DNA from 3 places in the Cellulomonas sp. plas2 genome. Region 1 is predicted to be linked to each of the others. Evidence: predicted binding sites of a transcription regulator. Region 1 holds the regulator's gene; each other region holds the start of a gene.
The links. The regulator HrcA, encoded in region 1, represses chaperone genes, less so after heat shock. The targets are predictions, from matches to a motif close to TTNGCACTCGNNNNNNNCGAGTGCNAA.
Positions count from the first base shown of each region.

Region 2: the regulator HrcA is predicted to act here: its motif matches at 4,233-4,259, upstream of AC2TDM_RS00380 (Hsp20/alpha crystallin family protein).
Region 3: the regulator HrcA is predicted to act here: its motif matches at 1,688-1,714, upstream of groL (chaperonin GroEL).

Region 1 is NZ_CM170155.1:1,575,211-1,585,629, forward strand. Features, by position in the region: gene AC2TDM_RS07025 (alpha-E domain-containing protein) at 1-636, shown strand, start outside; gene AC2TDM_RS07030 (transglutaminase family protein) at 633-1,487, shown strand; gene lepA (translation elongation factor 4) at 1,492-3,375, shown strand; gene hemW (radical SAM family heme chaperone HemW) at 3,372-4,613, shown strand; gene AC2TDM_RS07045 (DUF2189 domain-containing protein) at 4,765-5,835, shown strand; gene AC2TDM_RS07050 (DUF3097 domain-containing protein) at 5,915-6,787, opposite strand; gene hrcA (heat-inducible transcriptional repressor HrcA) at 6,937-7,962, shown strand; gene dnaJ (molecular chaperone DnaJ) at 8,025-9,158, shown strand; gene AC2TDM_RS07065 (16S rRNA (uracil(1498)-N(3))-methyltransferase) at 9,187-9,969, shown strand; gene AC2TDM_RS07070 (PhoH family protein) at 10,144-10,419, shown strand, end outside.
Region 2 is NZ_CM170155.1:71,743-82,161, reverse strand. Features, by position in the region: SAM riboswitch class I at 1-41, shown strand, start outside; gene AC2TDM_RS00390 (methylenetetrahydrofolate reductase) at 104-1,093, shown strand; gene metE (5-methyltetrahydropteroyltriglutamate--homocysteine S-methyltransferase) at 1,217-3,565, shown strand; gene AC2TDM_RS00380 (Hsp20/alpha crystallin family protein) at 3,695-4,135, opposite strand; gene AC2TDM_RS00375 ((deoxy)nucleoside triphosphate pyrophosphohydrolase) at 4,310-4,744, opposite strand; gene AC2TDM_RS00370 (LuxR C-terminal-related transcriptional regulator) at 4,803-5,036, opposite strand; gene gcvH (glycine cleavage system protein GcvH) at 5,339-5,716, opposite strand; gene gcvT (glycine cleavage system aminomethyltransferase GcvT) at 5,793-7,019, opposite strand; gene gcvP (aminomethyl-transferring glycine dehydrogenase) at 7,034-10,165, opposite strand; glycine riboswitch at 10,347-10,419, opposite strand, start outside.
Region 3 is NZ_CM170155.1:3,288,428-3,298,846, forward strand. Features, by position in the region: gene groL (chaperonin GroEL) at 1-1,536, opposite strand, end outside; gene AC2TDM_RS14655 (cold-shock protein) at 1,826-2,029, opposite strand; gene AC2TDM_RS14660 (LytR C-terminal domain-containing protein) at 2,175-2,882, opposite strand; gene AC2TDM_RS14665 (DUF3263 domain-containing protein) at 3,005-3,370, opposite strand; gene AC2TDM_RS14670 (uracil-DNA glycosylase) at 3,575-4,246, shown strand; gene AC2TDM_RS14675 (SGNH/GDSL hydrolase family protein) at 4,491-5,366, shown strand; gene AC2TDM_RS14680 (sensor histidine kinase) at 5,371-6,498, opposite strand; gene AC2TDM_RS14685 (response regulator) at 6,591-7,259, shown strand; gene AC2TDM_RS14690 (glycoside hydrolase family 15 protein) at 7,295-9,151, opposite strand; gene nirD (nitrite reductase small subunit NirD) at 9,804-10,319, opposite strand; gene nirB (nitrite reductase large subunit NirB) at 10,316-10,419, opposite strand, start outside.

The DNA of each region.
Region 1 (10,419 bases):
ATCCTGTCCACCGACCTGTGGGAGAGCCTCAACGCGACGTGGAACCAGCTGCCGACGCGGGTACGGCCGGCGCGGGCCCACGACTACTTCACCTGGGTGCGCGAGCGCGCGGCGATGGTCAACGGCCTCGTCGACTCCGTGACACCGCGCGACGACACGTGGCGCTTCCTCGTGCTCGGCCGGTCCATCGAGCGGGCGGACATGACGGCCCGCCTGCTGACCACGCGCGCGCTCGCCGGCGCCGCGGGCCCCGGCTGGACGACGCTGCTGCGCTCCTGCGGCGCGTACGAGTCGTTCCTGCGGCTGCACAAGGCGTCGGTGTCCGAGGAGCGGGCGGCGGGGTACCTCCTGCTGGACCGGCTCTTCCCGCGCTCGGTGCTCTTCGCGCTCAACACGGCGGAGGCGATGCTCCTCGAGCTCGACCCCGTGCTCGAGCGCTCGCGGGTGGAGGACGCGCGCCGGCACATCGGGCTCGTGCGCTCGTCCCTGGAGTACCGCCCGCTGCTGGAGGTCCTGGACCACCTGCCGGAGGAGATGGAGAAGGTGCAGCGCGCGTGCTCGGCGGCCAGCGACGCCATCCGGTCCCGGTACTTCCCGGCGGACCTGACGACGCAGTGGATCGGGGAGGCGTTGTGAGCCGGCTGCGCGTGGTGCACACCTCGGCGTTCCGGTACGCCGGGCCCGTGCTGGCCTCCTACAACGAGGCCCGGATGAGCCCGCGCTCCGACGCGCGGCAGACCGTCGTCGCCTCGCGCCTGGACGTCATGCCGCAGACCTGGACCTCCGGCTGGACGGACTACTGGGGCACGTCGGTGACGGCCTTCGAGGTGCTGGCGCCGCACGAGGGCCTGCTGCTGACGGCGGAGCACGTCGTCGAGGTCGCCGGGCAGCCGGACCCCGTGCACGTGCTCGGGTGGGAGGAGCTGCGCGGCGCCGGCGTGCGCGACCGGTGGGCGGAGTTCCTCAGCCCCACGCGCACCACGGCGGTGCCCGACGAGGTCGTCGACCTCGCCCGGGACGCCGCGGCCGGGCTGGACCCGCACGAGGCGGGCCAAGCCGTGAGCCTCGCGCTGCGCGCCGAGCTGGAGTACGTGCCGGGCGTGACGACCGTGCACACGCCGGCCGTCGACGCCTGGCGCGCGCGCACCGGCGTCTGCCAGGACGTCTCGCACCTGACGGTCGGCGCCCTGCAGGCCCTCGGCCTGCCCGCGCGGTACGTCTCGGGCTACCTGCACCCCACCGGCGGGACGGGCGACGAGGCCTCGACCGGCGAGTCGCACGCCTGGGTGGAGTGGTGGACCGGCGCCTGGTACGGCTACGACCCGACGAACCGCATGGCCGCGGGCGAGCACCACGTCGCGATCGGGCGGGGCCGCTCCTACGACGACGTGCCGCCGCTGCGGGGCATCTACGCCGGCACCGCGACCCAGGACCTGACGGTGACGGTCCGCATCACGCGGGAGGACGAGGCGGCCGTGGGACGATAGGGCCGTGCCCCCCATCCCCGGTCCTGACGCCGCCGGCCGCATCCGCCCGGCCGCCACGGCGCCCGAGCTGCTCCGCAACTTCTGCATCATCGCGCACATCGACCACGGCAAGTCGACGCTGGCCGACCGCATGCTCCAGGCCACCGGCGTGGTCGACGCCCGGGTCATGCGCGCGCAGTACCTCGACCGCATGGACATCGAGCGCGAGCGCGGTATCACCATCAAGTCGCAGGCCGTGCGGATGCCGTGGGAGGTCGACGGCACGCCGTACGCCCTGAACATGATCGACACCCCGGGGCACGTGGACTTCACGTACGAGGTGTCGCGGTCCCTGGCGGCGTGCGAGGGGGCGGTGCTGCTCGTCGACGCCGCGCAGGGCATCGAGGCGCAGACGCTGGCCAACCTGTACCTGGCCATGGAGAACGACCTCGCGATCATCCCCGTGCTCAACAAGATCGACCTGCCCGCGGCGCAGCCCGAGAAGTACGCGGAGGAGCTGGCCACGCTCGTGGGGGGCGACCCGGAGGACTGCCTGCGCGTGTCCGGCAAGACCGGCGTGGGCGTCGAGGCGCTGCTGGACCGGATCGTCGAGCTCGTGCCCGCCCCGGTGGGCGACCCCGCCGCACCCTCCCGCGCGATGATCTTCGACTCCGTCTACGACACCTACCGCGGCGTCGTGACGTACGTGCGCGTCGTCGACGGCAACCTCAACCCGCGCGAGCGCATCGCCATGATGTCGACGAAGGCCTCGCACGAGCTGCTCGAGATCGGCGTCATCTCCCCGGAGCCGCAGCCGACCCCGGGCCTCGGCGTCGGCGAGGTCGGTTACCTCATCACCGGCGTGAAGGACGTGCGCCAGAGCAAGGTCGGCGACACGGTCACGAACCAGAGCAAGCCCGCCACGGAGGCGCTGGGCGGCTACCACGACCCGCTGCCGATGGTGTTCTCGGGCCTGTACCCCATCGACGGGTCCGACTACCCGGTGCTGCGCGACGCGCTCGACAAGCTCAAGCTCAACGACGCCGCGCTGAACTACGAGCCGGAGACGTCCGTGGCCCTCGGCTTCGGGTTCCGCGTCGGGTTCCTCGGCCTGCTGCACCTGGAGATCGTGCGCGAGCGGCTCGAGCGCGAGTTCAACCTCGACCTCATCTCGACCGCGCCGAACGTCGTCTACGAGGTCACGCTCGAGGACCGCACGGTCGTCACGGTGACGAACCCCAGCGAGTTCCCCAGCGGCAAGATCCGCGAGGTCCGCGAGCCCGTCGTCAAGGCGACGATCCTGGCGCCGTCGGAGTTCGTCGGGGCGATCATGGAGCTGTGCCAGACCCGGCGCGGGGACCTGCAGGGCATGGACTACCTGTCCGAGGAGCGCGTGGAGATGCGCTACCTGCTGCCCATGGCGGAGATCGTCTTCGACTTCTTCGACGCGCTGAAGTCCCGCACGCGCGGCTACGCGAGCCTCGACTACGAGCCCGTCGGCGACCAGGTGGCCGACCTCGTCAAGGTCGACATCCTGCTGCAGGGGGAGCAGGTCGACGCCTTCAGCGCCATCGTGCACAAGGACAAGGCCTACGCCTACGGCGTCATGATGGCCGGCAAGCTCAAGGACCTCATCCCGCGCCAGCAGTTCGAGGTGCCGATCCAGGCGGCCATCGGCGCCCGCGTCATCGCGCGCGAGACCATCCGCGCCATCCGCAAGGACGTCCTGGCCAAGTGCTACGGCGGTGACATCACCCGCAAGCGCAAGCTCCTGGAGAAGCAGAAGGAGGGCAAGAAGCGCATGAAGACCATCGGCCGGGTCGACGTGCCGCAGGAGGCCTTCATCGCCGCGCTCTCCTCCGAGCCCGCCGGGTCTGCCGGCAAGGACAAGGACGCGAAGAAGCGGTGAGCCCGGCCCTCCCCGAGGGGGACGCGGCCCCCGCCGACGGCGCCCTGCCCGCGTCCGTGCTGGCGGGCGCGCCGTCCCGCGACCTCGGCGTCTACGTGCACGTGCCGTTCTGCCGCGTGCGCTGCGGGTACTGCGACTTCAACACCTACACCGCGCCCGAGCTCGGGGGCGGCGCCAGCCAGGCGGCCTACGCCGCGACCGCCCAGGCCGAGATCGCGCTGGCGGCGGACGTCCTGGCCCGCTCCGGGCTGCCGGAGCGACCCGTGAGCACCGTCTTCGTCGGCGGCGGCACGCCCACGCTCCTGCCCGTCGCCGACCTCGCGGCGCTGCTCGGTGGCGTCCGCGACGCCTGGGGGCTGGCTCCCGGCGCCGAGGTGACGACCGAGGCCAACCCGGACTCGGTGACGCCGGCGTCCCTGGCGGCGCTCGCGGCGGCGGGCTTCACGCGCGTCTCCTTCGGCATGCAGTCCGCGGTCCCGCACGTGCTCGCCACGCTCGAGCGCACGCACGACCCCGCGCGCATCCCGGACGTGGTGCGCTGGGCGCGCGAGGCCGGCCTCCGCGTGTCCCTCGACCTCATCTACGGCACGCCGGGGGAGTCCCTCGACGACTGGCGGGCCAGCCTCGAGGCGGCGCTCGCCACCGGCGTCGACCACGTCAGCGCGTACGCGCTCGTCGTCGAGCCGGGCACCCGCATGGCCGTGTCCGTCCGCCGCGGGGAGCTGACGCTGCCCGACGAGGACGACCAGGCCGCGAAGTACGAGCTGGCCGACGAGCTGCTCACCGCCGCCGGCCTGCACTGGTACGAGGTGAGCAACTGGGCCCGCACGCCCGGCGACGCGTGCCGGCACAACCTCGCCTACTGGCGCGGCGACGACTGGTGGGGCGTCGGCCCCGGCGCGCACAGCCACGTCGGCGGGGTGCGCTGGTGGAACGTCAAGCACCCGCGGGCGTACGCCGACCGGCTGGCGGCCGGGCTGAGCCCCGCGGCCGGCCGGGAGGTGCTCGACGAGGAGGCCGCCCGTCTGGAGCACCTGCTGCTCGGCGTGCGGCTCGCCGAGGGTCTGCCGCTGGCCGACCTCGGGGCGGACGGGCGCCGGCGCGTGGCCGGTCTCGTCGCCGACGGGCTCGTCGACCCCGCCGGGGCGCTGATGGGCGACGCGGGGGGGCGCGTGCTGCGGCTCACCCGGCGGGGACGCCTGCTCGCCGACGCCGTCGTGCGCACCCTCGCCGCCTGAGCCGGGTCCCCGGCCGGGTCCCCCCGCCCGGGGGTCGGGGCGCGCCCTCCACCCGCGCGTGCGCTTCACAGCGCCACCTGCGTGTCGGTTCGCTCACCAGGTCCGACGCCGACGGCCGCCGCCGTCGTCGACCCCCGCGCCAGGAGCACCCATGAGCGAGAACCCGGGGCACCGCCCCGACCCCGACGGCACGAGGCCGTCGGACGACCCGAGCACGCCCGACCCCGCCGCCGGCGGCTACCCGCCGCCGCCCCCGGCCGGCGGGTCGAGCGCGTACCCGCCGCCCCCGTCGTCGGGCGGGTCGAGCGCCTACCCGCCGCCGCCGGGAGGCGGGTACGGGCAGGGGTACGGGCAGGGGAGCGGGCAGGGGTACGACCAGGGCGCGCAGGGGTACGGGCAGCCCGGTGGGCAGGGGTACGGGCAGGGCTACGGCCAGCCCGGCTACGGCGCGGGCGGCTACGGCCAGCCCGGGGGCTTCCCCGGGGCCATGCCGCCGGTCGGCGCGGGCGGCTACGGCCAGGCGCCGGGCACGAGCATCGGCGACGCGCTGTCGTACGGGTGGCGCAAGTTCGCCCAGAACGCCGGCGTCTTCATCGGCGCGCTCCTCGTCTACTTCGTCATCCTCGCCGTGCTGGGTGCCATTCTGTCCGCGCCCCTCATCAGCGTCTTCGCGGCCAGCTCCACGACGGACGCGTCGGGCACCCTGGCGTTCGACCCGGCGGTCGGCCTCGGGCTCGGCTTCGGCTGGACGCTGCTCTTCGCGCTCGTGTTCGGGATCGTCGGGGCGCTCTTCCAGGCCGGTCTCCTGCGGGCCTCCCTGCAGGCGACCTACGGGCAGCCGGTGTCGTTCGGGTCGTTCTTCTCGACGGACCGCTTCGGTCCCGTGGTGCTCACGGCGATCCTCGTCGGGCTCGTGGGCGGCCTCGCGAACTCGATCCCGTACATCGGGTGGGTCCTGTACATCGGCGTGACGGTGTTCACGCAGTTCGCGCTGCTGTTCGTCCTCGACAAGCAGCTGGGCACGCTCGACGCCATCCGCGCGAGCATCGACCTCGCGCGCGCGAACGTCTCGACGGCGGTGATCCTGGCGCTCGTCGTGCTCGTGCTCCTCGTCATCGGCACGTTCGCGTGCTTCGTCGGGCTGCTCGTCGCCGTCCCCGTGACGTCCCTGGCGACGACCGTGACGTACCGGCGGCTGCTCGGCGAGCCCGTCGCCGCCTGACCGCCGACCGTCCCGGGACGCGCGACGGGCCGCCCCCTCCTGCCGAGGGGGCGGCCCGTCGTCGTCGGGGAGGACCCGCTCAGTCCGCCGTGACGAAGTCGATGAGCTCCTCGACGCGGGCCAGCAGGGCCGGGTCCAGGTCGGCGTAGGTGCGCACGCTGCCGAGGATGCGCGCCCAGGCGCGGGCGGTGGCGTGCGGGGAGTCGGCGTCCCAGCCGATCCGCCGGAGCACGCCCGTCTTCCACTCGGTGCCCCGCTCGACGACGGGCCACGCGGCCAGGCCGAGCCGCTGGGGCCGGACGGCCTGCCACACGTCGACGTACGGGTGGCCCAGGACCTTGACCGTGCCCGCGGGCACCGCGCGCAGCGCCTCGGCGGCGATCCGGCTCTCCTTGGACCCCGGGACGAGGTGGTCGACGAGCACGCCGACACGGCGGCCCGGCCCCGGGCGGAAGGCGCGCAGCTCGTCGACGAGGTGGTCGGCGCCCTGCAGCGGCTCGACGACGACGCCCTCCACGCGCAGGTCGTCGCCCCACACCTTCTCCACGAGCTCCGCGTCGTGCTTGCCCTCGACCCAGATGCGGCTGGCCCGCGCGACGCGGGCGGGGGCGTCGGGCACGGCCAGCGAGCCGGAGGCGGTGCGCGTCGGCCGGGCGGGCGCGGCCGCGCGGACGGGCGGCGTCAGCAGGACGGGCTCGCCCTCGACCCAGAACCCCGGGCCGAGCGTGAAGGTGCGCGTGCGACCGCGGCGGTCCTCGAGCACGACGACGTGCTGGCCGCCCGACTTCTCCACGCGCACGACCGCCCCGACGAAGCCCGTGCTCACGTCCTCGACCACGAGGCCGGGCTCGGCCGGCTGGGGGCGGGAGGTGCGGGCCGGGCGGTGGTGCGCCGGGCGGGGGCCCGCGCGGCCGCTGGCGAGGACGTCGCTGCCGTAACGGTCGGTGCTCACGGCCCGTCACGCTAGGTCACGCCCGTGCCTGTGCCCGGCAGGTCGTCGTGTGGACACGCCGCGTAGGATTGGCACTCAGCACGGGCGAGTGCTACCCGGGACCCGCCCGGTGAGGCCCCCGCACGAACGGACGACGGCAGGAGGACGGCATGGGCAGCGGCGACGAGCGGCGCGTGGACGTCCTGCGCGCCATCGTGGAGGACTACGTCGCGACGCGGGAGCCCGTGGGGTCGCGGGCCCTCGTCGAGCGCCACAGCCTGGGCGTGTCCCCGGCGACGATCCGCAACGACATGGCGGCCCTCGAGGAGGGCGGCTACATCGTCCAGCCGCACACCTCGGCCGGGCGCGTGCCGACGGACAAGGGCTACCGGCTCTTCGTCGACCGCCTGTCGGAGGTCAAGCCGCTCTCGTCGCCGGAGCGGCGGGCGATCGCGTCCTTCCTCGAGGACGCCGTCGACCTCGACGACGTCGTGGACCGGTCCGTGCGGCTGCTCGCGCAGCTGACGCACCAGGTGGCCGTCGTGCAGTACCCGTCCCTGCGGCGCTCGGCGCTGCGGCACGTCGAGCTCGTGCCCGTCGGCCCGCGCCACCTGCTCGTCGTGCTCATCACGCGCACGGGCCGCGTCGAGCAGCGGACGGTCGAGCTGGACCACGACCTCGACGAGCTCGTCGTCGCCCAGCTGCGGACCCGGCTCAACGTGGCCGTCGCGGGGCGGGTGCTGGCCGACCTGGCCCGCGTGCGCGAGGAGCTGCGCGAGGCGTTCCCGCCCGCGGACCGGTCCCTGCTCGACGCGGTGCTCGCGGTCGTGGAGGAGACGCTCGCGCTGGAGGGCGAGGAGCGGATCGTCATGGCCGGCACGGCCAACCTCGCGCGCGGCGGGCCCGCCGACTTCGTGCGCACGCTCGGGCCCGTGCTCGAGGCGCTCGAGGAGCAGGTCGTCCTCCTGCGCCTGCTGTCCGACATGGCCGAGGACGAGACGGCGGTCAGCGTCCGCATCGGCCGGGAGAACCGGCACGAGGGCCTGGTGGAGACGAGCTTCGTCACCACGGGCTACGGCGACGGCGCGTCCGTCGCCCGCATCGGGTCCGTCGGCCCGCTGCGGATGGACTACCCGGGCACGATGGCCGCCGTGCGCGCCGTCGCCCGTTACCTCAGCCGGATCCTCGCGGGGTAGGCCCGCCCGGCCCCGACCCGACCCAGCCCCTCCCCGCACCACCCGCCCGCGAAGAGAGCGACGTGACCGACTACTACGCGATCCTCGGCGTCCAGCGCGACGCCACGCCCGAGCAGATCAAGAAGGCGTACCGCAAGCTCGCCCGAGAGCTGCACCCCGACGTGGCCGGGGCCGACGCGGGCTCGGAGGAGCGGTTCAAGGACGTCAGCCGCGCCTACGACGTGCTGGGCAACCCGGACAAGCGCCGGGCCTACGACATGGGCGCCGACCCCGCCTCCCCCGGGGGCATGGGCGGCGCGGGCGCCGGCTTCGGTTTCCAGGACATCTTCGAGACGTTCTTCGGCGCGGCCGCCGGCGCCTCGCAGGCCGCCCGCGGCCCCGTGCCGCGTGCCCGCCGCGGGCAGGACGCCCTCGTCCGGCTGGACATCGACCTCGCGGAGGCGGCGTTCGGCGTCCACCGGGAGATCCCGGTCGACACCGCGGTCGTCTGCCCGACGTGCTCGGGCACGTGCTGCCGCCCGGGGACGTCGCCGCGCACGTGCGAGGTCTGCGGCGGGCGCGGTTCGGTCCAGCGCGTGGCGCGCTCGTTCCTCGGTCAGGTCATGACGACGCAGCCCTGCGCGGCCTGCCAGGGCTTCGGCTCCGTCATCGCCGAGCCGTGCACGGACTGCTCCGGCGAGGGCCGGGTGCGCTCGCGCCGGACCCTGTCCGTCGACGTGCCCGCCGGCGTCGACACCGGCACGCGCATCAAGCTCACCGGTCAGGGCGAGGTGGGCCCCGCGGGCGGGCCCGCCGGCGACGTCTACCTCGAGGTGCGCGAGCGCCGGCACGAGACGTTCGTCCGGGAGGGCGACGACCTGCACGCCACGCTCGCGGTGCCCATGACGGCGGCGGCGCTGGGCACGGTCGTCCAGCTCGAGACGCTCGACGGCCCGCGCGACGTGGACCTGCGGCCGGGCACGCAGCCCGCGCAGGTCGTCACGCTCAAGGGCCTCGGCGTCGGCCACCTGCACGGCCAGGGCCGCGGCGACCTGCACGTGCACGTCGACGTCCAGGTGCCGACCGCGCTCGACGACGAGCAGGCCGACCTGCTGCGGCGGCTGGCGTCCCTGCGTGGCGAGGAGCGCCCCGACGCGCGCCTCGCGGCCCACGGCGGCGTGTTCTCCAAGCTGCGCGACAGGCTCGCAGGCCGGTGAGCCCGCGCCGCCGGTGGGCGGGCCGGCCGTGAGCGCGCCGGTCTTCCTCACGGAGCCGGGCGAGCTGGACGGCGTGACCGCCGGCGGCACGTTCCTGCTCGGCGGCGCCGAGGGCCGGCACGCGGGTGTCGTGCAGCGCCGCGCGCCGGGCGAGCGCGTGGACGTCGTGGACGGGCGGGGGGTCCGGCTCGTCGCGCGCGTCGCCGCGGCCACGGCCGACGGCGTGGTCCTGGACGTCGAGGACAGGGTCGAGGAGCCGGGACCGCGCGTCCGGCTGGTGCTCGTTCAGGCGCTGGCCAAGGGCGACCGCGACGAGCTGGCGGTCGAGGCCGCCACGGAGCTCGGGGCCGACGTCGTGGTCCCCTGGCAGGCCGAGCGGTCCGTCGTCGTCTGGCGCGGGGAGCGCGCCGCGAAGAGCCGCGCGCGCTGGCTCGGCACCGTCCGGGCCGCGGCCAAGCAGTCCCGGCGGGCGCGGGTGCCGGACGTCGAGGCGGCGCTCGACACGGCCGGTCTCGCGCGGCGGGCGGCGGAGGTCGTGGGGGCCGGGGGTGCGGTCGTGGTCCTGCACGAGGAGGCGACGACCCCGCTGGCGGCGGTGCCGCTGCCGGGTGCGCCCGACGTGCCGGTGGACGAGCCGGTCGACGTGCTCGTCGTCGTCGGGCCGGAGGGCGGGATCGCCGAGCGGGAGACCGAGCGGCTCCTCGCCGCCGGGGCGGTGGCCGCGCGGCTGGCGCCGCACGTGCTGCGCACCTCGACGGCCGGTCCGGTGGCGCTCGCGCTGCTCGCCCAGCGGCTGGGCCGCTGGGGCTGAGAGGCGGTCCCGCGGTCCGGACGGGGTCCGCGCACGGGCCGTCCCCCGCGGCCGCTGTGACCCCGGGCAGGTGCGTGCCGGGGGCCGTGGCTACGCTGGTGCGACGTGACCACCCGCGTCGCCGCCCCGGGCGGCGGCGCCCCGACGAAGGAGCGCACGGCGACCGCCGAGCACATGACCTCACCGACGCAGTCCAGCGCCCGCCGCGAGCGGGGCGAGCCCGGGGGCCACGGCGCCCCCGCCCGGGTCGAGCACCGGATCACGGTGCCGCCCGAGATCCCCATGGTCGAGCTGCTCGGCCTCCGCGACGAGGTGCTGACGGAGATCGAGCGCGGGTTCTCGACCGTCTCCGTGCACGTGCGCGGCAACGAGGTGTCGCTGGCCGGTCCGGCCGGGGACGTCGCGCTCGTCGCGCGCCTCGTCGACGAGCTGGTCGAGATGACCGCCGGC
Region 2 (10,419 bases), 1.5 Mb from region 1:
TGGGTGCTTCCGCCAGGACCGATGGAGCCGGACGATGACCGACCGACCTCGCTGTCCCCGCGGCGCCGACGTGTGCCCGCCGGGCCCCGAGCACCTGCCCGCCGTGACCGAGCGCCCCACGCTCTCCTTCGAGCTGTTCCCGCCGCGCACCCCCGCGGCCGAGCCCCGCCTGTGGCAGACCGTGCGCGCGCTCGAGGCGGCCCGCCCCGACTTCGTCTCCGTGACCTACGGCGCTTCGGGGCGCACGCGGGAGACGACGCGGGCGCTGGTGCGGCGGCTGCTGCGCGAGACGTCCCTGACGGCGATCGTCCACCTCACCTGCGTGGGCACCTCGCGCGAGGAGGTGTCCCAGGTCGTGCGCGAGTTCCTCGACGAGGGCGTGCGCGCGTTCCTGGCGCTGCGCGGGGACCCGCCCGCCGACGCCGAGGACTGGCAGCCGCACCCCGACGGCGTCGACACGGCCGCCGACCTCGTGGCGCTGCTGCGCCGCATCGAGGCCGAACGCGTCGCGGTCAGCCCGGCGCAGGCCGTGCGCGCCACCGTGCGCCCGCTGTCGCTGGCCGTCGCCGCGTTCCCGCGGGGCAACCACGCCACCGGCGGCACCCGCGCGCAGGACGTCCAGTCGCTGCTCGCGAAGCAGGAGGCGGGTGCGGACTTCGCCATCACGCAGGTCGTGCACACGGCGGACGACTTCGCGGGCCTCGTCGAGGAGGCGCGGTCCGCCGGGGTGCGCATCCCGATCATCCCGGGCGTCATCCCGCTCACCGACCCCGGGCGCCTGCGCCGCCTCGAGCAGCTCACCGGCGTCCCGGCGCCGGCCGCGCTCGTCGGGCGGCTCGACGCCATCGAGGACCCCGAGCACCGGCACGAGGTCGGCGTGGACGCCACCGCCGAGCTGCTGCGCGGCGTCCTCGACGCCGGCGCCCCCGGCGTGCACGTCTACACGTTCAACCAGCACCGGGGGCCGCTCGACGCCCTCGAGCGCGCAGGCCTGCTCGGCCACGCGCACGACGACGCGCCCGACGAAGCGCCCGGCGAAGCGCCCGGCGACACCCCCGCCGCCGGCGACCGCGTCCCCGCCGCCGTCGGCTGACCGCGCCGCCGTCGACCGCTCGCACGACGACCTGCACGACCCGCACCTCCACGACCCGCACCTCCACGACCCGCACCTCCACGACGTACCGCCCTGACGACCGACCGACCGAAGGCCAGGACCATGACCAGCACCGTCCCGTTCCCCCGCGCGACCGTCCTCGGGTACCCGCGCATCGGCCCGCGCCGCGAGCTCAAGCGCGCGCTGGAGTCCTTCTGGGCCGGCCGCAGCACCGCCGACGAGCTCGAGACCGTCGCCGCCGACCTGCGCCGCCGCACCCGCACCCGCCTGGCCGAGCTGGGCCTGGGCACCGACGACGCCTCGATCCCCAGCGCCTTCTCCTTCTACGACCACGTGCTCGACGCGGCGGTCGTCACCGGGGCGGTGCCCGAGCGCTTCGCGGACCTCGTCGACGCCGACGGCGGCCTCGACCTCGCCGGCTACAGCACGGTGGCACGCGGCCGCGGGGACGACCTGCCGCTGGAGATGACGAAGTGGTTCGACTCGAACTACCACTACCTCGTCCCCGAGATCGGCCCGGGCACGACCTTCCGCCTCGCGTCCGACCGGCCCGTCCGGGAGTTCGCCGAGGCCCTCGCCGACGGGGTCCTCACGCGCCCCGTGCTCGTCGGGCCCGTCACGTTCCTCGCGCTGTCCAAGCCGGCCGCCGGGAGCCCTGAGGGCTTCGTCCCGCTCGACCGCCTCGAGGACCTGCTGCCCGTGTACGCCGAGCTGCTGCGCCGCCTGGCCGCCGCCGGCGCCACGTGGGTGCAGCTCGACGAGCCGGCCCTCGTGTCGGACTCCGTCGACGCGGACCACGACGCCCTCCTGGCGGCGACGGCTCGCGCCTACGCCGTGCTGGCCGACGAGCTCGCGCGGCCCGAGCGCCCGGCGCTGCTCGTCGCCGCGCCTTACGGCGACCTGCAGGACGCGCTGCCGGTGCTGGCCGCCACGTCCGTCGAGGCCCTCGCGATCGACCTCGTCAAGGGGTCGGCGCCCGCGGCCGCCGTGCCGGGCCTGGAGAGCACGACCCTCGTCGCCGGCGTCGTCGACGGCCACAACGTGTGGCGTGCCGACCTCGACGCGAAGCTGACCCAGCTCGAGAAGCTCGAGCGCCTCGGCGCCGGGGCCGTCATGGTCGCCTCGTCGACCAGCCTGTTCCACCTCCCCCACGACGTCGCCGACGAGCCGCAGCTCGACGCGACCCTGCGGTCCTGGCTCGCGTTCGCCGACCAGAAGGTCGGCGAGGTCGTCACGCTCGCCGAGGGGCTCGTCGAGGGCCGCGAGGCCGTACACGCGCAGCTCCTCGAGGCCGGCGACGCCCTGCGGACCCGCGCGCAGACCCCCGGTGTCGTGCGGCCCGAGGTCCGCGAGCGCACCGGCGCCCTCACCGACGCCGACGCCGAGCGCACCCCGTACGCCCAGCGCGAGCCCGCGCAGACCGCCCGCTTCTCCCTGCCGCCGCTGCCGACGACGACCATCGGCTCCTTCCCCCAGACGCAGGAGATCCGCAAGGCGCGCGCCGCCTTCGGCAAGGGCGAGCTCACGGCCGAGCAGTACGAGGACGAGATGAAGGCGGAGATCCGCCGTGTCGTCGAGCTGCAGGAGAACGTCGGCATCGACGTCCTCGTCCACGGCGAGCCCGAGCGCAACGACATGGTCCAGTACTTCGCGGAGCACCTCGACGGGTTCGCGGTCACCGCCAACGGCTGGGTGCAGTCCTACGGCTCGCGCTGCACGCGCCCGTCGCTGCTGTGGGGCGACGTGTCCCGCCCGGCGCCGATCACCGTCGGCTGGTCGACCTACACGCAGTCGCTCACGCCGAAGCCGGTCAAGGGCATGCTCACCGGTCCGGTGACGATCCTCGCCTGGTCCTTCGTCCGCGACGACCAGCCGCTCGGCGACACGGCCGACCAGGTGGCCCTCGCCCTGCGCGACGAGATCGCCGACCTCGAGGCCGCCGGCATCGGCATCATCCAGGTCGACGAGCCCGCCCTGCGCGAGCTCCTGCCGCTGCGCCGGGCCGACCACGCCGCGTACCTCGCCTGGTCGGTGCGGTCCTTCCGTCTGGCCACGGCCGGCGTGCGCGACGAGACGCAGATCCACACGCACCTGTGCTACTCGGAGTTCGGCGAGGTCATCGACGCGATCGACGGCCTCGACGCGGACGTCACGAGCATCGAGGCCGCGCGCTCCAAGATGGAGATCCTCGCGGACGTCGCCGCCTCGGGCTTCGAGCGCCAGATCGGCCCGGGCGTCTACGACATCCACTCCCCCCGCGTGCCCAGCACGGAGGAGGTCACGGAGCTGCTCACGGAGGCGGTGCGGTCCATCGACCCGCAGCGCGTGTGGGTCAACCCGGACTGCGGCCTCAAGACCCGCCGCTACGAGGAGGTCGTGCCCTCGCTGGAGCACCTCGTCGCCGCGACGCGGGCCGTCCGTGAGCGGCGCGCGGTGACGGCCGACGCCTGACGGTCTGACACCTGACGGCTGACGCCTGACGCTGACGCCTCACGCGGCGAGAGCCCGGGACCCTCGCGGTCCCGGGCTCTCGCTGTCGGTGCCGGCGCAGCCGACCGGCAGCCGGATCACGCAGCCGGATCAGGCGCTGGCCGGCTCCGACGCGCCGATCTGGGTGGCGCTGCCGCCGTGCTGCACCTCGATGCGCCGCGGCTTCGCCTCCTCGGCGACGGGGATCGTCAGCGTGAGGACGCCGTCGGCGTAGGTGGCCGAGATCCGGTCGAGCGCGAGCCCGCGGCCGACGGTGAGCTGCCGGGCGTAGGTGCCCACGGGCCGCTCCTTGGCCAGCCACTGGACGTCCTGCTCCGTGCGCGGCGTGCGCTGGGCGCGGATCGTCAGGGTGCGGTCCTCGACGTTCACGTCGATCGTCCCCGGGTCCGCGCCCGGCAGGTCGACGTGCAGGACGTAGTGGTCGCCGGACCGGTACAGGTCCATCGGCATGCTGGCCGTCGCGCGGTCGGCCGCGAACATCTGGCCGAGCAGACGGTCCATCTCCTGGAACGGGTCGAGTCGCGTAGCCACAGCCGTCACCTCCCTCGGGACGGCGCCGGACCTCCCGGCGCCGGGGCGCTCACGCGGTGGCGGTCGGCGTCACCGCGCAGCGGCTACGGGAGATGTTCTAGCACTCGACGCACGTGAGTGCCAGCCCTTCGAGGGCGGTCGTGGCCTCGTTCGCCCAGGACGAACGAGACGAGCTCAGGCAGCGTCCGCGCTGGTCAGCGCGACGACGGCCGTGACGATGGGGACGTCGGCGTCCAACCACGGCACGTCGAACCACTGCCCGGCCGGGAGCCAGCGCAGCTCGTCGTGCTCGACGAGGGGGGCCGGCACGCCGCTGACCACCTCGGCCAGCCAGAGCCGCAGCACGTGCGTGGGGGTGATGCGCCAGACGCCGTCCTCGGGCCCGGGGACCTCGTCCCCCAGCCCGACGGCGACGCCGAGCTCCTCGCGCAGCTCGCGGTGGAGGGCCTCCTCCGGCGTCTCGCCCGGCTCCACCTTGCCGCCGGGGAACTCCCAGCGGCCGGCGAGGCTGGCCGGCGTGCGGCGACGAGCGCTGAGCAGGACGGTGGGCGCGTCGAGGTCGTCGACGAGGGCGGCTGCCACGACGAGGGTGGGCTGCGAGCCGGTCATGCGCCGATCCTGCCAGCCGGGCTGCCTGCTCCGCCCGGCGGCGGTCCTGCGGGGTGCGTCAGCGGATGCCGTGCGCGATCGCCCAGGCCACGGCCTCGTGGCGCGTGGAGACGCCGATCTTCTTGTAGACGCTGCGGACCTGGCTCTTCACCGTGTTGCGGGTGACGAACAGGCGCGTGGCGATCTCCTCGAGCGTCACGTCCTCACCCAGCTCGGCCAGCACGACGCGCTCGCGACGTGTCAGCGTGACGAGGGACGTCATCGGCTCGCGCATCTCGACCATGGTGCTCATCTGGGCCCTCCGGGTTCCGACGGCCCCCGGCAGGGGTCCGTCCGTGTGCGTCGTGCATGAGAGGTGCCCCGCTCACGCCTATGACGCCGTTTCCGCGACTTCTTCTGACACGGGGGGTTCGGAGCCCATCGTTCACCGGTTTGGGTGAACGGCGCGACCTTTTCCGCACCCCTCGGCACGGCAGGAACGCCGGAGGAGCGTCCTGATACGTGCGCGGACACGACGACGCCGGGACCCTCCCGGGTCCCGGCGTCGTGGGGCTGCCGTCGTCGTACGGCGGTCGTCGTGCGGCGGAGCCGCGGTCAGCCCGCGGTGCTGGCCGCGTACTCCTCGGCGGTGAGCAGCGACCCGGTAGCCGTCACGTCGACCTTGAGCAGCCAGCCGGCGCCGTACGGGTCGGCGTTGACGACGGAGGGGTCGTCGACGGCCGCGGTGTTCACCTCGACGACCGTGCCGGTCACCGGGGAGTAGAGCTCGGAGACGGACTTCGTCGACTCGATCTCGCCGACGACCGCGCCGGCCGTGACCTCGTCGCCCACGGCCGGCAGCTCGAGGTAGACGACGTCCCCGAGCGCGTCGGCGGCCACGGCGGTGATGCCGAACATGGCGGGCTCGCCGTCGCGCAGCCACTCGTGCTCGGCGGTGTAGTGCAGGTCGGCGGGCAGCTCGGGCGACGTCATGGGGTCTCCTCCGGGTGGGGACGGTCGGGGGTCACGCTAGGGGGTCGCGCCAGGGGGTCGCGCCAGGGGGTAGGGGTCAGCGCGCGCGGCGGTAGAACGGCAGCGCCACGACCCGCACGGGCTCGGGGCGGCCGCGCACGTCGACGGCCAGCTGCGTCCCCGGCGCCGACAGCTCCGGCGTCACGTAGGCCATGGCGACGGGCCGGCCCAGCGTCGGCGACGGCGCCCCGGACGTCACCGTGCCGACGCGCGGCGCGTCGGCGGCGGCGGACGCCAGGACCGGGTAGCCCTCCCGGGCGGCCCGCCGGCCCAGGCCCTCCAGCCCGACGAGCACGCGCGCGGGTGCCGAGCCGGCGCGGGCGGCCAGTGCCTCCCGCCCCACGAACGGCACCGGCTCCCCGGCGGCGTCGACCTTGTCCAGGCGGACCACGCGGCCGAGCCCGGCCTCGAACGGCGTCGTCGTCGTGTCCAGCTCGTGCCCGTACAGCGGCATCCCGGCCTCGAGGCGCAGGCTGTCCCGGGCGGCCAGGCCCGCGGGCACCAGGCCGAGCGGCGTCCCGATCGCCAGCAGCGCGCGCCACAGCGCGGGGGCGTCGGCCGCGTCGCAGAACAGCTCGAACCCGTCCTCCCCCGTGTAGCCGGTCCGCGCGAGGAGCACCGGCCGCCCGTCGACGGCCGCCGGCAGGCAGGCGTAGTACTTCAGCGCCGCCAGCCCGGTGGGCAGGTCGGTGACCGACCCGTCGGGCCCCGCCGCCAGCACGAGCCCCGGCAGAGCGACGAGCACGTCCAGCGCCCGCGGGCCCTGCACCGCAGCGAGCGCGATCGCCGCCGAGCGGTCCTCGACGCGCACCTCGCCGACCACACCCCTCGCGGCCGCCGCCCGCTCGCGCAGCGCCGCTAGGACGACCTCGTGGTTGGCCGCGTTCGCGACGACGAGGTACGCCTCGTCGCCCGTGCGGTAGACGACGAGGTCGTCGAGCACCCCGCCGTCCCTCTGGCAGAGCATCGTGTAACGGGCGCCGAGCACGCGCAGGGCCGACAGCGCCCCGACGAGCGCCCGGTCGAGGAACGCGCCGGCGCCCGGACCCTCGACGACGATCTCGCCCATGTGCGACAGGTCGAAGAGCCCCGCCGCGGTCCGGACGGCCGTGTGCTCCGCCAGGTCCGAGGTGTAGCGCAGCGGCATCGTCCAGCCGGCGAACGGCACGAGCGTCCCGCCGAGGGCGACGTGCTCGTCGTGCAGCGGGGACCGCCGCGTCTGGTCCGTCGTCGTGCCCGTCGTCGCGTCAGTCGTCGTGCCCACCGTCACGTCCCCGCTCACGCCCGGTCCCCCTCGTCGAACGCGCTGACCGGCGGGCAGGAGCACACGAGCGTGCGGTCGCCGCGGGCGCCGTCGATCCGCCGCACCGGCGGCCAGTACTTCGCGCGCCGCAGCCGCGGCACGGGGAAGGCCGCCAGCTCGCGGCCGTACGGCAGGTCCCACGCGTCGGCGGACACGCTCGCCGCGGTGTGCGGCGCGTGCCGCAGCGGGGAGTCGGCCAGCGGCCAGCGGCCCTGCGCCACGGCGTCGATCTCCTTGCGGATGGCGACGAGGGCGTCGACGAAGCGGTCGAGCTCGCCGAGGTCCTCGCTCTCCGTCGGCTCCACCATGAGGGTGCCCGGCACGGGGAACGACAGCGTCGGGGCGTGGAAGCCGTAGTCCATGAGCCGCTTGGCCACGTCCTCGGCGGTCACGCCCGTCCCGGCGGTCAGCGGCCGCAGGTCGAGGATGCACTCGTGCGCGACGTGCCCGCCCGGGCCGGTGTAGAGCACCGGGAAGTGGTCGCGCAGCCGCACGGCGAGGTAGTTCGCCGCCAGGACTGCGGTCTCGGTCGCCCGCCGCAGGCCGTCGGGCCCCATGAGCGCGACGTACGCCCAGGAGATCGGCAGGATCCCGGCCGACCCCCACGGCGCCGCCGACACCGGCGTGCCGGCCAGCGGGACGTCCCCGGGGGCGACGAGCACCGCCCCCGGACGGCCCGCGCGCTCGTCGGCCCGCACCTCGTCGGACGCCGCCGCCCCGCCCGCCGCACCGCCGGCCGCGGGGTGCGCCGCACGGGAGCGCAGGCGCTCCGGCGTCGGGTCCCCGGGCAGGTAGGGCACCAGGTGCGCGGCGACCGCGACCGGCCCGACGCCCGGCCCGCCACCGCCGTGCGGGATGCAGAACGTCTTGTGCAGGTTGAGGTGGGACACGTCGCCGCCCAGCTCGGCCGGGCGCGCCAGCCCGACGAGGGCGTTGAGGTTCGCGCCGTCGATGTACACCTGGCCGCCGGCGGCGTGGACGCGGCCCGTCACCTCGCGCACGTGCTCCTCGTACACGCCGTGCGTCGAGGGGTAGGTGAGCATGATCGCGGCGACGCGCGGGCCGTGCTGCTCGAGCTTCGCGTCGAGGTCGGCGAGGTCGACGGACCCGTCCGGCGCGGTGGCCACGACGACGACGCGCAGACCCGCGAGCGCCGCGGACGCCGCGTTCGTGCCGTGCGCGGAGGCGGGGATGAGGCACACGTCGCGGTCGGGCTCGCCCTCGGCGCGGTTGGATTGGTGGTAGGCGTGGATCGCGAGCAGGCCCGCGAGCTCGCCCTGGCTGCCGGCGTTGGGCTGCACGGACACGGCCGCGTAGCCCGTGATCTCGGCCAGCCAGCCCTGGAGCTGCTCGACGAGCTCCGCGTAGCCGCGGGTCTGGTCCGCCGGGGCGTAGGGGTGCACGTCCGCGAAGCCCGGCCAGGAGATGGGCTCCATCTCCACCGTCGCGTTGAGCTTCATCGTGCAGGAGCCCAGCGGGATCATCGTGCGGTCCAGCGCCAGGTCCAGGTCCGACAGCCGGCGCAGGAAGCGCAGCATCGCCGTCTCCGAGCGGTGGCGGTGGAAGACGGGGTGCGTGAGGTAGTCCGACGTGCGCAGCAGGTGCGCGGGCGGCGTGGCGGCGTCGAGCACCGTGACGCCGGGCGTCGTGGCGACGACGGCGTCGTCGCCGTCGGTGCCGTCGGCCTCGCCCAGCACCGCCGCCTCGGCGAACGCCTCGACGACCTGCACGACGTGGTCGGCGGTCGTCCGCTCGTCGCAGGCCACCTGGACGTGGTCCGCGTCGGGCGCCCAGAGGTTGATGCCCCGCGCCTCCGCAGCCGCGAGGACCGCGCCGGCGCGCCCCGGCACGACGACGCGCACGGTGTCGAAGACCTCCGCGTGCTCGACCGTCAGCCCGTGCCCGCGCAGCGCGTCGGCCACGGACACGGCGCGGCCGTGCACCCGCTCGGCGATGGCGCGCAGCCCGTCCGGCCCGTGGTGGACGGCGTACATGGCGGCGACGACGGCCAGGAGCGCCTGGGCCGTGCAGATGTTGCTCGTCGCCTTCTCGCGGCGGATGTGCTGCTCGCGCGTCTGCAGCGCGAGCCGGTAGGCCGGCGCGCCGTCCGCGTCGAGGCTCACGCCGACGAGCCGCCCGGGCAGCGTGCGCTCCAGCCCGGCCCGGACGGCGACGAAGGCCGCGTGCGGGCCGCCCCCGAACAGCGGCACGCCGAAGCGCTGCGCGGACCCGACGGCCACGTCGGCGCCGAGGTCGCCGGGGGCCTGCAGCAGCGTCAGCGCGAGCAGGTCCGCGGCGACGGTGACGAGCGCCCCCTGCTCGTGCGCGGCGGCGACGACCGGACCGAGGTCCAGCGCCCGCCCGGACGCCCCGACCTGCTGCACGACGACCCCGAGGAGCTTGCCCTCGACGTCGGGCAGGCCCTGGGTCAGGTCGGCGACGACGACCGGCAGGCCGATCGCGTTCGCGCGCCCGAGGGTCACCGCGAGCGACTGCCCGAACAGGTCAGCGTCGAGCACGACCGTGCCCGGGGCGTTCTTCTGCGCGCGCCACATGAGCGCGACGGCCTCGGCGACGGCGGTGGCCTCGTCGAGCAGGGAGGCGTTGGCCGTGGGCAGGCCGGTGAGGTCGGAGACCACGGTCTGGAAGGTGAGCAGGGCCTCGAGCCGGCCCTGGGAGATCTCGGGCTGGTAGGGCGTGTAGGCGGTGTACCAGGCCGGCGACTCGAGCACGTTGCGGCGGATGACCGGCGGCGTGATGGTGCCGCTGTAGCCCTGGCCGATCATGGAGGTGAGCACGCGGTTGCGGTCGGCGATGCCGCGCAGGGCCGCGAGCACCTCCTCCTCCGAGCGCGCGGCCGGCAGGTCGAGGGGGTGCTCCGAGCGGATGGCGGCGGGGACCGCGGCGTCGACGAACGTGTCCAGGTCCGCGTAGCCGAGCGCGGCCAGCATGTGCTCGGTCTCGGTGCCGCGCGGACCGACGTGCCGGTCGGCGAAGACGGTGGCGGCCGGCGACCACTCGTCGCCGTGCGTCGCGCTGACGGGGGCGTCGGTACCGGACGTGCCGGTGGTGCCGGCGGGCAGGGTGCGCTCGAGCTGGTCGGTCACGGGGGCTCCACGGGGTCGCCCGGGCAGGCCGGGACGGGCAGGGGGCTCCCCGCTCTGTCATCGGCGCGCCCTGCGCGGGCGCACGACCTGAGAGCTTCGCCGGTCCGTCGTGCGGGACGCGCCGGCTTGCACCGTCGGTGGGCCGGCCCGTCGAGGACGGGCGGCCGCTTTCCAGAGTCGCCTCGCCGTGGCGGTGCGGGGGCCTGAGAGTTTCCCGGGGAGGGTTGCTCCTACGGCGTCGCGCCGGTGGGTGC
Region 3 (10,419 bases), 1.7 Mb from region 1:
GAAGAGCGCGGCGATCGAGGCCGCGTTCTGCAGCGCGGAGCGCGTGACCTTGACCGGGTCGTTGACGCCCGCGGCCAGCAGGTCCTCGTACTCGTTGGTCGCGGCGTTGAGGCCGTGGCCGGTCGGCAGGTTGCGGACCTTCTCCGCCACGACGCCGCCCTCGAGCCCGGCGTTGATCGCGATCTGCTTGAGCGGCGCCTCGATGCCGAGCTTGACGATCGCGGCACCGGTGGCCTCGTCACCCTCGAGCTCGAGCTTCTCGAACGCGAGCTTGCCGGCCTGGATGAGGGCCACGCCACCACCGGCGACGATGCCCTCCTCGACGGCGGCCTTCGCGTTGCGGACGGCGTCCTCGATGCGGTGCTTGCGCTCCTTGAGCTCCACCTCGGTGGCCGCACCCGCCTTGATGACGGCCACGCCGCCGGCGAGCTTGGCGAGGCGCTCCTGCAGCTTCTCGCGGTCGTAGTCCGAGTCGGAGTTCTCGATCTCGGCACGGATCTGGTTGACGCGGCCGGCGATCTGCGCCGCGTCGCCCGCACCCTCGACGATCGTCGTCTCGTCCTTCGTCACGACGATCTTGCGCGCCGTGCCGAGGACCTCGAGGCCCACCGTGTCGAGCTTGAGGCCGACGGTCTCGGAGACGACCTGGCCGCCCGTGAGGATGGCCATGTCCTGCAGCATCGCCTTGCGGCGGTCGCCGAAGCCCGGGGCCTTGACGGACACGGACTTGAAGGTGCCGCGGATCTTGTTGACGACGAGCGTGGCCAGGGCCTCGCCCTCGACGTCCTCGGCGACGATGAACAGCGGCTTGCCGGCCTGGATGACCTTCTCCAGCAGCGGCAGCAGGTCCTTGACGTTCGAGATCTTGGACTCGACGAGCAGGACGTACGCGTCCTCGAGGACCGCCTCCTGGCGCTCCGGGTCGGTCACGAAGTACGCCGACAGGAAGCCCTTGTCGAAGCGCATGCCCTCCGTGAGCTCGAGCTCCAGGCCGAGGGCGTTGGACTCCTCGACCGTGATGACGCCCTCCTTGCCCACCTTGTCGAGGGCCTCGGCGATGAGGTCGCCGATCGCCTGGTCGCCGGCGGAGATGGCGGCCGTGGCGGCGATCTCCTCCTTCGTCTCGACCTCCTTGGCCTGCGCCAGGAGCTGCGTCGTGACGGCCTCGACGGCCTTCTCGATGCCCTTCTTCAGGGCGATGGGGTTGGCGCCGGCCGCGACGTTACGCAGCCCCTCGCGCACGAGCGCCTGGGCGAGCACGGTGGCGGTGGTGGTGCCGTCACCCGCGACGTCGTCCGTCTTCTTGGCGACCTCCTTGACGAGCTCCGCACCGATCTTCTCGTACGGGTCCTCGAGGTCGATCTCCTTGGCGATGGAGACGCCGTCGTTGGTGATCGTCGGCGCGCCCCACTTCTTGTCGAGCACGACGTTGCGGCCCTTCGGGCCGAGGGTGACCTTCACGGTGTCGGCCAGGGTGTTCAGACCCCGCTCGATGCCGCGACGGGCCTCCTCGTTGAAGGCAATGATCTTGGCCATGGGGCTATCGATCCTTCGCTGGGTTCCTGGGTCGGCCGGTCGGTGCCCGCGACGGACGGACCCCCGCCCGCGGTCACGTCCCGCGGCCGGGCGCCCTCACCTGGCGGCCGGTGGTTCTGTCACTCTCCACCGGAGAGTGCTAGGTCAATGGTTAGCACTCGACCCCTGCGAGTGCAAGCGACCGACCCACCACCGGACGCGCCACGGGCCGCGACCCGTGGGGTCGCGGCCCGTGTCTCACGCGTAGGGTGCCCGTCGTCCCGGCCGGAAGACCGGAGGTCGGCCGGGGTCAGACGGGGCGCACCTGCTCCGCCTGCGGGCCCTTCGTGCCCTGCCCGACCTCGAAGTCGACCTCCTGGCCCTCCTCGAGCGACCGGTAGCCGTCCACCTGGATGGCGCTGTAGTGGACGAACAGGTCCTGCCCCCCGCCGGCCGGGGTGATGAAGCCGTACCCCTTCTCGGCGTTGAACCACTTCACCGTGCCTTGCGCCATGCCCGTGCTCCTCGCGTCGTGCTCGCGTCGTCCCTCCGACGCTCCCGCCGCGCCGGTGCCCAGACAGTAGTGGGACATATCGCCCGCGCGACAGACCCCGGACGGACCCCGTGAGCGGGTCCCGGCGAGGGCTGCGTCACGTCCGTCAGGACGGGTCGGACAGCAGCACCACGACGACGTCGCCGCCGGCCGTGGCCGCGTCGAGCGCCACCGCGTCGACGCCGAGCGTCGAGGCGACGAGGGCCGCCGTCGCCGCCTGGTCGTCCGTGGAGTAGAGGACCGTGCTCGCGGACAGCCCGCCGCGCGAGCGGTTGCCCGAGGTGACGTCCGTGAAGCCCGCGTCCTCCAGGCGGTCCGCCTGCCGGCCGGCCAGCCCGGTGATGCCGGTGGCGTTGAGGACCTGCACGGTCGTCGACAGGTCGGGCTGCGGCGCGGGCGGCTCCGTCGGTGTCGGCGAGGGCGCCGGCTCCGTCGGCACCGCCTCCGTCGGCGTGGCCGCGGGGTCCGCTGCCGGCTCGGACGCGGCGGGGTCGGCGGCGCCGTCGGTAGCACCGTCGGTAGCACCGTCGGTGCCCTCGTCGGCGCTCCCTCCCGTGGCGCCCTCGTCGGTCGCACCCTCGTCGGCCGTCGAGGTGACGCCCGGGACGAGGCCGGGCAGCGCCGTCGGCGTGCCGGAGCTGAACTGCCAGGACACGAGCGCGACCGCCAGCGCCGCGAGCACGAGGGCCGTCACGAGGAAGGGCGCCCATCGGACGAGCGCCGGGCGAGGGGCGCGGTGGGCGCCGCGGGGGCCGTCGGGGTCCGGCGCGGCGTCGAACTCGTCCTCGGGGTACGGGTAGCCGGCCGTGCTCACGGCGGACAACCTAACCGCTCGCCCCCCGCCGCCCGCGCAGGCGCCGCCGGTGCGGCCGACCCCCGTCGCTGCCGAGTCGCTGCCGAGATCGCCGCCTGGTCCGATGCCCGGGGCGGCGCCCGTCAGCCCTCGGTGCCGAGCCGCCGCGCGGTGCGCGCGCGCTGCCGCGACGAGCGCATCCGTCGCAGGCGCTTGACGAGCATGGGGTCGTACGCGAGCGCCGCGGGGTCGTCGAGCAGGGTGTTGAGCACCTGGTAGTACCGCGTCGAGGACATGTCGAACAGCTCGCGGACGGCCTGCTCCTTGGCACCGGCGTACTTCCACCACTGCCGCTCGAACGCGAGGACCTGCTGGTCGCGCTCCGACAGGCCCGACGCCTCCGCCCCCGGCAGCCGTCCGCCGTCGAGCTCGTCGGCCAGTGCCGTCGCGCCCGCGGTCGTCGGGGCGTCCCCTGCCGTGCCGGCGTCCGTGCCCTGCGTCGCGTCCATCCCTCGCCCTCCCTCACGTCCGCCGTGCCCTGCGTGCCGCGGTCGTGGTCGCGGACCCGGCCGGGGGATCGCTCTTCCCGTGCTACGGGCCGGAGATCCTCCCACGCGTGGCAGCGGTCTCGTCGTCCCGCTCGACTGTAGGAGTGAACCACACGGGTGTCATTCGACAGGCCCGGCCCGGGCGCGACGGCTACCGTGCCGGGCGTGGAGCTGGACGCGCTCGTCGCACCCGACTGGGCCGCCGCCCTCGCCCCCGTCGAGGAGCACGTGCACGCGGCCGGCCGCTTCCTGCGCACCGAGCTCGCCGCGGGGCGCACGTACCTGCCCGCGGGCCCGGACGTGCTGCGGGCGTTCCACCGGCCCCTCGCCGACGTGCGGGTGCTCGTCGTCGGCCAGGACCCGTACCCGACGCCGGGCCACGCCGTCGGGCTGTCCTTCTCCGTGCGGCACGACGTGCGACCCCTGCCGCGGTCGCTCGCCAACGTGTTCCGTGAGCTCGTCGACGACCTCGGCGTGCCGGCGCCCGCCACCGGCGACCTCACGCCCTGGGCGGACCAGGGCGTCATGCTGCTCAACAGGGTGCTCACCGTCCGACCGGGCGCGCCCGCCTCGCACCGCGGCCGCGGGTGGGAGGCCGTCACGGACCGCGCGATCGCCGCGCTCGTCGAACGCGGCGGGCCGCTCGTGGCGGTGCTGTGGGGGCGCGACGCCCAGGCGCTCGGCCCAGCGCTGGCCGGGGTGCCGCAGGTGCGCAGCGTCCACCCCAGCCCCCTCTCGGCCTCCCGCGGGTTCTTCGGCTCCCGGCCGTTCTCGACGGTCAACCGCCTCCTCGCCGAGCAGGGCGCCCCGCCGGTCGACTGGACCCTCCCGTCCTGACCGGGCCCGCCTCCTGCCGGGTCCCGCGGCACCCGCCCCGTCGCACGCACCCCGCCGCACTCATCGCCGCGCCCACCCCGCCGCGCTCGCTCGAGCCCCTGTGGCGGGCCGGTGCGGAGGGTCGACGGGACACCGGCGTGCCGAGGGCGACACGCCGTCCCCGACGGCCCGGACCCAAGCGCTCCGCACCGGGCCGCCACCAGCGGCCGGTCCGACCGACCGAGCCGCGGGCCATGATGGGGGCGTGAGCCCGACCGGACCCGTCCCCCGCTGGCAGCGCTACGTCGCCCTCGGCGACTCGTTCTCCGAGGGGTTGTGGGACCTGGCCCCGACGGCCGAGGACCCGGCTCCGCGCCCACCCGCCGCGGGCGAGCCGCTGCCGGGCACCGGCAGCTGCCGCGGCTGGGCGGACCTCCTGGCCGGCGCCCTGTCGCAGCGCCGGACCGCCGCGGGGCTCGAGCCGCTGCTCTACGCCAACCTCGCCGTCCGCGGGCGTCTGCTGGGCCGCATCCTCGACGAGCAGGTGCCGGCCGCCCTCGAGCTCGGCGCCGACCTCGTCAGCCTCGTCGGCGGCGGCAACGACATCCTGCGCCCGGGCGCGGACGTCGGCGCGCTGGCCCGGGGCCTCGAGGACGCGGTCGTCCGGCTGCGGGCTGCCGGTGCCGACGTCCTGCTCGGCACGGGCGTGGACACCCGCGAGAGCCCGCTCGTGCGGGCCACCCGCGGCCGGGTGGCGATCTACAGCACGACGATCTGGTCGATCGCCCGGCGGCACGGCGCGCACGTCGTCGACCTGTGGGGCATGCGGTCCCTGGCGGACTGGCGCATGTGGGCCGACGACCGCATCCACCTCACGACCGACGGGCACGTCCGCGTCGCGCAGGCGGCGCTCGTCGGCCTCGGCCTGGACCCGGACCGCGCCGACTGGGACGACCCGCTGGCGCCCCTGCCGCCCGCGCCCCGCCTCGAGCGCGCCCGCGCCGACGCCCGCTGGGTGCGGGCGCACGTCTACCCGTGGGCGACGCGGCGGCTGCGCGGCCGGTCCTCGGGCGACGTCGTCTCGGCCAAGCGACCCGTCCTCGAGCCCCTCGTCGTCGACGGGGCCCCGCTCGGACGCTGAGCCCCTACGCCCCGCGCAGGTGGTCCACGGGCAGGTGCGCCTCCAGCCGGGTCCCCTGCCCGGGGGTGGGGACGAGGTCGAGGCGTCCCCCGACGAGGCCGAGGCGCTCCCGCAGCCGCGCGGTCCCGGAGGCCTGCACGCGGGTCGGGTCGAACCCGCCGCCGTCGTCCGTCACCGCCACGAGCAGGGCGCCGTCGCGCCGCCCGACGACGACCTCCACCCGTTGCGGCCGCGCGTGCCGCAGGGCGTTCTGCACGCCCTCCTCGACCACGCGCACGGCCAGCAGCCGCTCGGCGGAGGTGAGCCGCGGCGCCGAGGGGTCGTCGAGCGCGCGCACCTCGTCGTCCACCCGCAGGTCCACGGCGATGGAGGTCGGCACCCGGCGCAGCATCGCCCGCAGGGCCGGCAGCAGGCCGATCTCCAGCGACTCGGGGTAGAGCAGGCGGCTCGTCTCGCGGACGTCCCGGGCGCGCACCTGCTCCAGGTCGTCGCGGGCGCTGCGCAGCGAGGCCAGCTCGTCGCGCGTGAGGGGACGGGCGGTGGCGGCCGCGAGCACCCGGTCCAGCCGTGCGACCACCAGCACGAGGCGCTGCTGCAGGCTCGCGTGCAGCCCCTCGGCGACCTCGCGCCGCACCCGGACCTCCTCGGCCTGCAGCGCACGCACCGCCTGCTCGACCCGGACCGTCTCGCGCTCCGCCGCGCGCGTGCGCTCGCGCAGCCGCCGCCGGCGACGCGTGTGCTCCAGCCCGAGCACCGCGGCGACGGCGGCGACGACCGCGCCGGTGCCGGCCTCGACGAGGGGCGCGCCACCGCCCGTGACGCCGAGCGCGTGCAGCAGCCCCCACCGCGCCAGCCCCGAGACGAGCGCGAGCCCGAGCACCGCCGCCGCGGCGGGCCAGCGCCGGCGCGAGCGGTGCACCCCCAGCACCACCAGACCGGCGACGAGGAGCCCGAGCGCCCCCGCGTCGGCGACGAGCCGCGCCAGGAGGACGCCCGCGTCGGGGCGGGCGGGGCCGGCGGTCTCGAGCGCCAGGGCCACCTCGTGCAGGGTCCCGGCGGCGAGCAGGGCCGCGGCCACGGCACCGGTGCCGGTGAGCAGCGCCCGCCGGTCCGCACGCGACGACGCCTCCATGCCCCCGCCCTCCCGCCGGACGCCGGCCGGCGGTGCGCCACCGCCGGACAGGACGTTCCGCTGCGCCCCGCGGCCGACCATACTCACCTGCGATGACGACGACCGAGGTGGGCCTCCTGCGCGTGGCGGTGGTGGAGGACCAGCCCCTCTTCCGCGCCATGCTCCAGCACACCCTCGACGGGACGCCCGGGCTCGCGGTGGTCGCGGCCGCGGGGTCGGTCGCGGAGGCCGAGGCGGCGCTGCCTCCGGGCGCGGCCGACGTCGTGGTGCTCGACATCGACCTGCCGGACGGCAACGGCATCGCGCTCGGCGTCGGGCTGCGGCGCCGGCAGCCCGGGCTCGGGATCCTCCTGCTGTCGGCGCACGACGCGATGGACCTGCTGCTCGACGTGCCGCGGGACGTGGCGGTCGGCTGGGGCTACCTGTCCAAGACGTCCGGCACGTCGGAGGAGCTGCTGGTGCAGGCCGTCCGGGCCGCGGCCAGGGGCGTGACGGTGCTGGACCCGGCGCTGCTGGAGGGGGCGGCGCCGCGGGCCGGCTCGACCGTCTCGCGGCTCACCGACCGGCAGCTCGGCGTGCTCCGGCTGCTCGCGCAGGGATTGTCGAACGCGGGCATCGGGCTGCGGCTGGGCATCACGGAGAAGTCCGTGCAGAACCACGTCAACGCCATCTACGCGACCCTCGGCATCGACGCCGACCCCGCGCGGAACCCCCGCGTGAGCGCGGCGCTGCGGCTGCTGGAGGAGACGGGCGACCGCTGACGGCCCGCGCCCTGCGTCCTGCACGAGGGGCCGGCTCAGCTCCCCGACGTCGCCCCCGTGCGCTCGGCGGCCGTCGAGCCGGCGGCCTCCACGTCGGGCACCTCGACGGGCGCGCGACCCGTGGCGTCCCACACCGCGATGGCGGCCTGCACGAGCGCGAGGTGGCTGAGCGCCTGGGGCAGGTTGCCGAGGAACTCGTCGGTGTCCACGTCGACCATCTCGGTCCAGAGCCCGACGTCGTTGGACGCGGCGACGAGCTCGTCCATCCACGTCCGCGCCTCGTCGACCCGCCCCACCTCCGCGAGCGCGGCCACGCCCCAGAACGAGCACGCGACGAAGGCGCCCTCCTCCTCGCGCATGCCCGTGTAGCGGTGCAGCCACGGCCCCGTGCCGAGCTCGGCGCGCAGGGTGTCGACCGTGCGGCTCATGCGGTCGGAGGTGTCGAAGCCCGACATCGCGTGCAGCAGGATCGAGGCGTCGAGGTCGTCGCTGCCCGACGCCATGACGTAGGTGCCACGCGCCTCGTCCCAGCAGTGCTCCTCGACCCAGTCCCGGATGCGGCGCGCCTCAGCCCGCCAGCGGTCGGGCGTGCCCGGGATCTGGCCGGCGTCGGCCAGGTGGGCCGCGCACTCCAGGGCCTGCCAGCAGCCGAGCTTCGACGTCGTGAAGTGGCGCTCGTCGTGCAGCTCCCAGATGCCGGCGTCGGGGCGGTGCCACGCGTCGGCGGCCTCGTCGGCGAGCGCGGCCAGGACGCGGCCGGTGTCGGCGTCGAGGAGGTTGCCCGCGTCCACGTACCCGCGCACGACGCCGAGCACGTCCCCGTACACGCCGAGCTGCCGCTGGGCGCCGGCGTGGTTGCCGACGGCGACCGGTCCGATGCCGCGCCAGCCCGGCACGTCGGGCTCGTCGTGGTGGTCGTGCACCTCGCCCGCCAGCGTGTAGAAGACGCGCGGCTCCTCCGACCGGATGGTCCGCACCACCCAGGAGATGGCGGCGTGCGTCTCCTCCCGCAGCCCGAAGTCGATGAGCGCGTCGACCGCGTAGGCCGTGTCGCGCAGCCAGGAGTAGCGGTAGTCCCAGTTCTTGCCGCCGGCCCAGCTCTCCGGCACCGACGTCGTCGCGGCGGCCGCGATGGAGCCCGTGGGCGCGTGCAGCAGCAGCTTGAGCTGCAGGGCGCTGCGCTGCACGGCCAGCGGCCACGGGCCCTGGTAGCGGAACGCGTCGGTCCAGGTCTGCCAGTTGGCCACCGTGCGGCTGATCCGGTCGTCGACCTCCTCGGCCCGGGGGACCTGCACCGGCTCGCGCTCGGTGCCCACCAGGGCGACGAGGTGCCGGGAACCGGGGCTCGTCGTGAACGCCCCCGCGATCTCCTGCTCGGCGACGAGGGGGGTCAGGTCGTCGGAGAGCACCGGCACCATCGTCGCGCCGTTCACGCGCAGCACGGCGCCGTGCACCGTCCCCTGCACCCAGGGCGAGGCCGACGCCAGCGCCGTGCCCGGGGCGATGCGCCACGCGAAGGGGACGTCGCCGGACAGCCCCTCCACGCGGCGGCCCAGCTCGCACCAGGGCAGGCGCCCGGCGACGCCGGTGCAGAGGGCGTCGGTGACCCGGGCCGTCCCGGTCGCGGTCTCGTACTCCGTGCTCAGGACGTTCGAGCCGGGCAGGTAGCGGCGGCGCAGGCGGTAGGGCTGGGTGGGCGCCAGCTCGACGACCCCGCCGCTCTCGGCGTCGAGCAGGGCGGCGAACGCCGGGGCGCAGTCCAGGTCGGGGATCGGCAGCCAATCGACGCGCCCGTCGTCGGCGACGAGGGCCACCGTCCGGCCGTCGCCGAGGGCGGCGTAGGCGCGCAGCGCGGCATAGCCGTCCGTCCGCGGGGTCGGCTCCCGCAGCACCTCCGCCGCTCCCCGGCCGGAGCCGACGACGACGTCGAGGTCGCTCGTGGGTCCGCTGCCCTCGGCCGCCGCCTCCAGGGCGTCCTCGCCCAGCGCACGCCGCAGCTCGTCGACCCGCGGGCCGGGGGAGGTCGGGGGACGGGTGGGGCTCACGCTGCTCCGGGGGTCGCGGGCGGGTCGCTGGCTGCTCGTGCGTCTCGACGGTCGTCACCTCCGGCCGACGAGCGACGCGCGCCTCCGGCCGGACGACCGTCGCCGTGATCGTCCGGCTCCGCGGGCGGACCCGCAACCGGCCCGGTGCCCGGCCGCCGCGCTGCTCAGGGCGGGCACAGCGCCGCGGTCGCCGGGGTCGGCACCCCGGCGCGGCGGGCTGCCGCCGTCCACCGGGCAGGGGGGGCCGCGTGCGTCCGGACGGGTGACGCTGCGCCCGGACGCCCCCGCGGGGCCGCGCCGGGCAGTAGGTTCGTCCCGGTTCGTCCGGTCGTGGTCACCCCCCTGCGGCTGCGGCCGGGCGGACCCCTGATCGCCCCCTCCTCGCCCACTGCCCCCGGGTGGGGAGGGGGCACCTCCGCGTGCCCTCATGGCGACGAGCCCCGCCGCTGGCCGTGCCGACGAGCGTGCTGCCGGCCCCTCGCGGGTCGGGCGACCGCGGTCAGGCCGTCGCGAGGAGGACGGCGTCGCCCTCGACGCGCACGCCGTAGGTGCGCAGGTCCTGCGGCTCGCGGCCGACCGGGTCGAGGCACGCCCCCGTCGTCAGGTCCCAGACCTGCTTGAGCATGGGCGAGGTGAGCACGGGCGCCTCGCCCCGGCTCCCGACGATGCCCCGCGCCAGCACGTTCGCCCCCGAGAAGGGGTCGCGGTGCTGCACGCCGAGCACGCGGTCGTCGGCCAGCCGGAACAGCGCCACCTGCTGCCCGTCGACGAGGACGGCCGCGCCGCGCTCGGGCACGAGGTCGGACAGCGCGCAGACGCGCACCCAGCCGGCCGCGGTGCCGGCGGACACGCTGGTGCCGGTCTCGGCGGTGCCGGCCGCGGTGGTGCCGGCACGACTCGGCGCGCCGACGGGGGCGACGCCGGCGGCGGGACCGCCACCGCAGCGGCACGAGCCGCAGCAAGCCGCGCCCTCGGCGGCATCGGTGACGGCGGCGACGGTGGTGGCGGTGCTCACGGGACGACCTCCAGGGTGCGGGCGACGCGCGGGTCGTGGTGCTGGACGTCGCCGGTGCGGGCCGGGCGGACCTGGCCGCGCAGGGACGTGTAGGACAGGT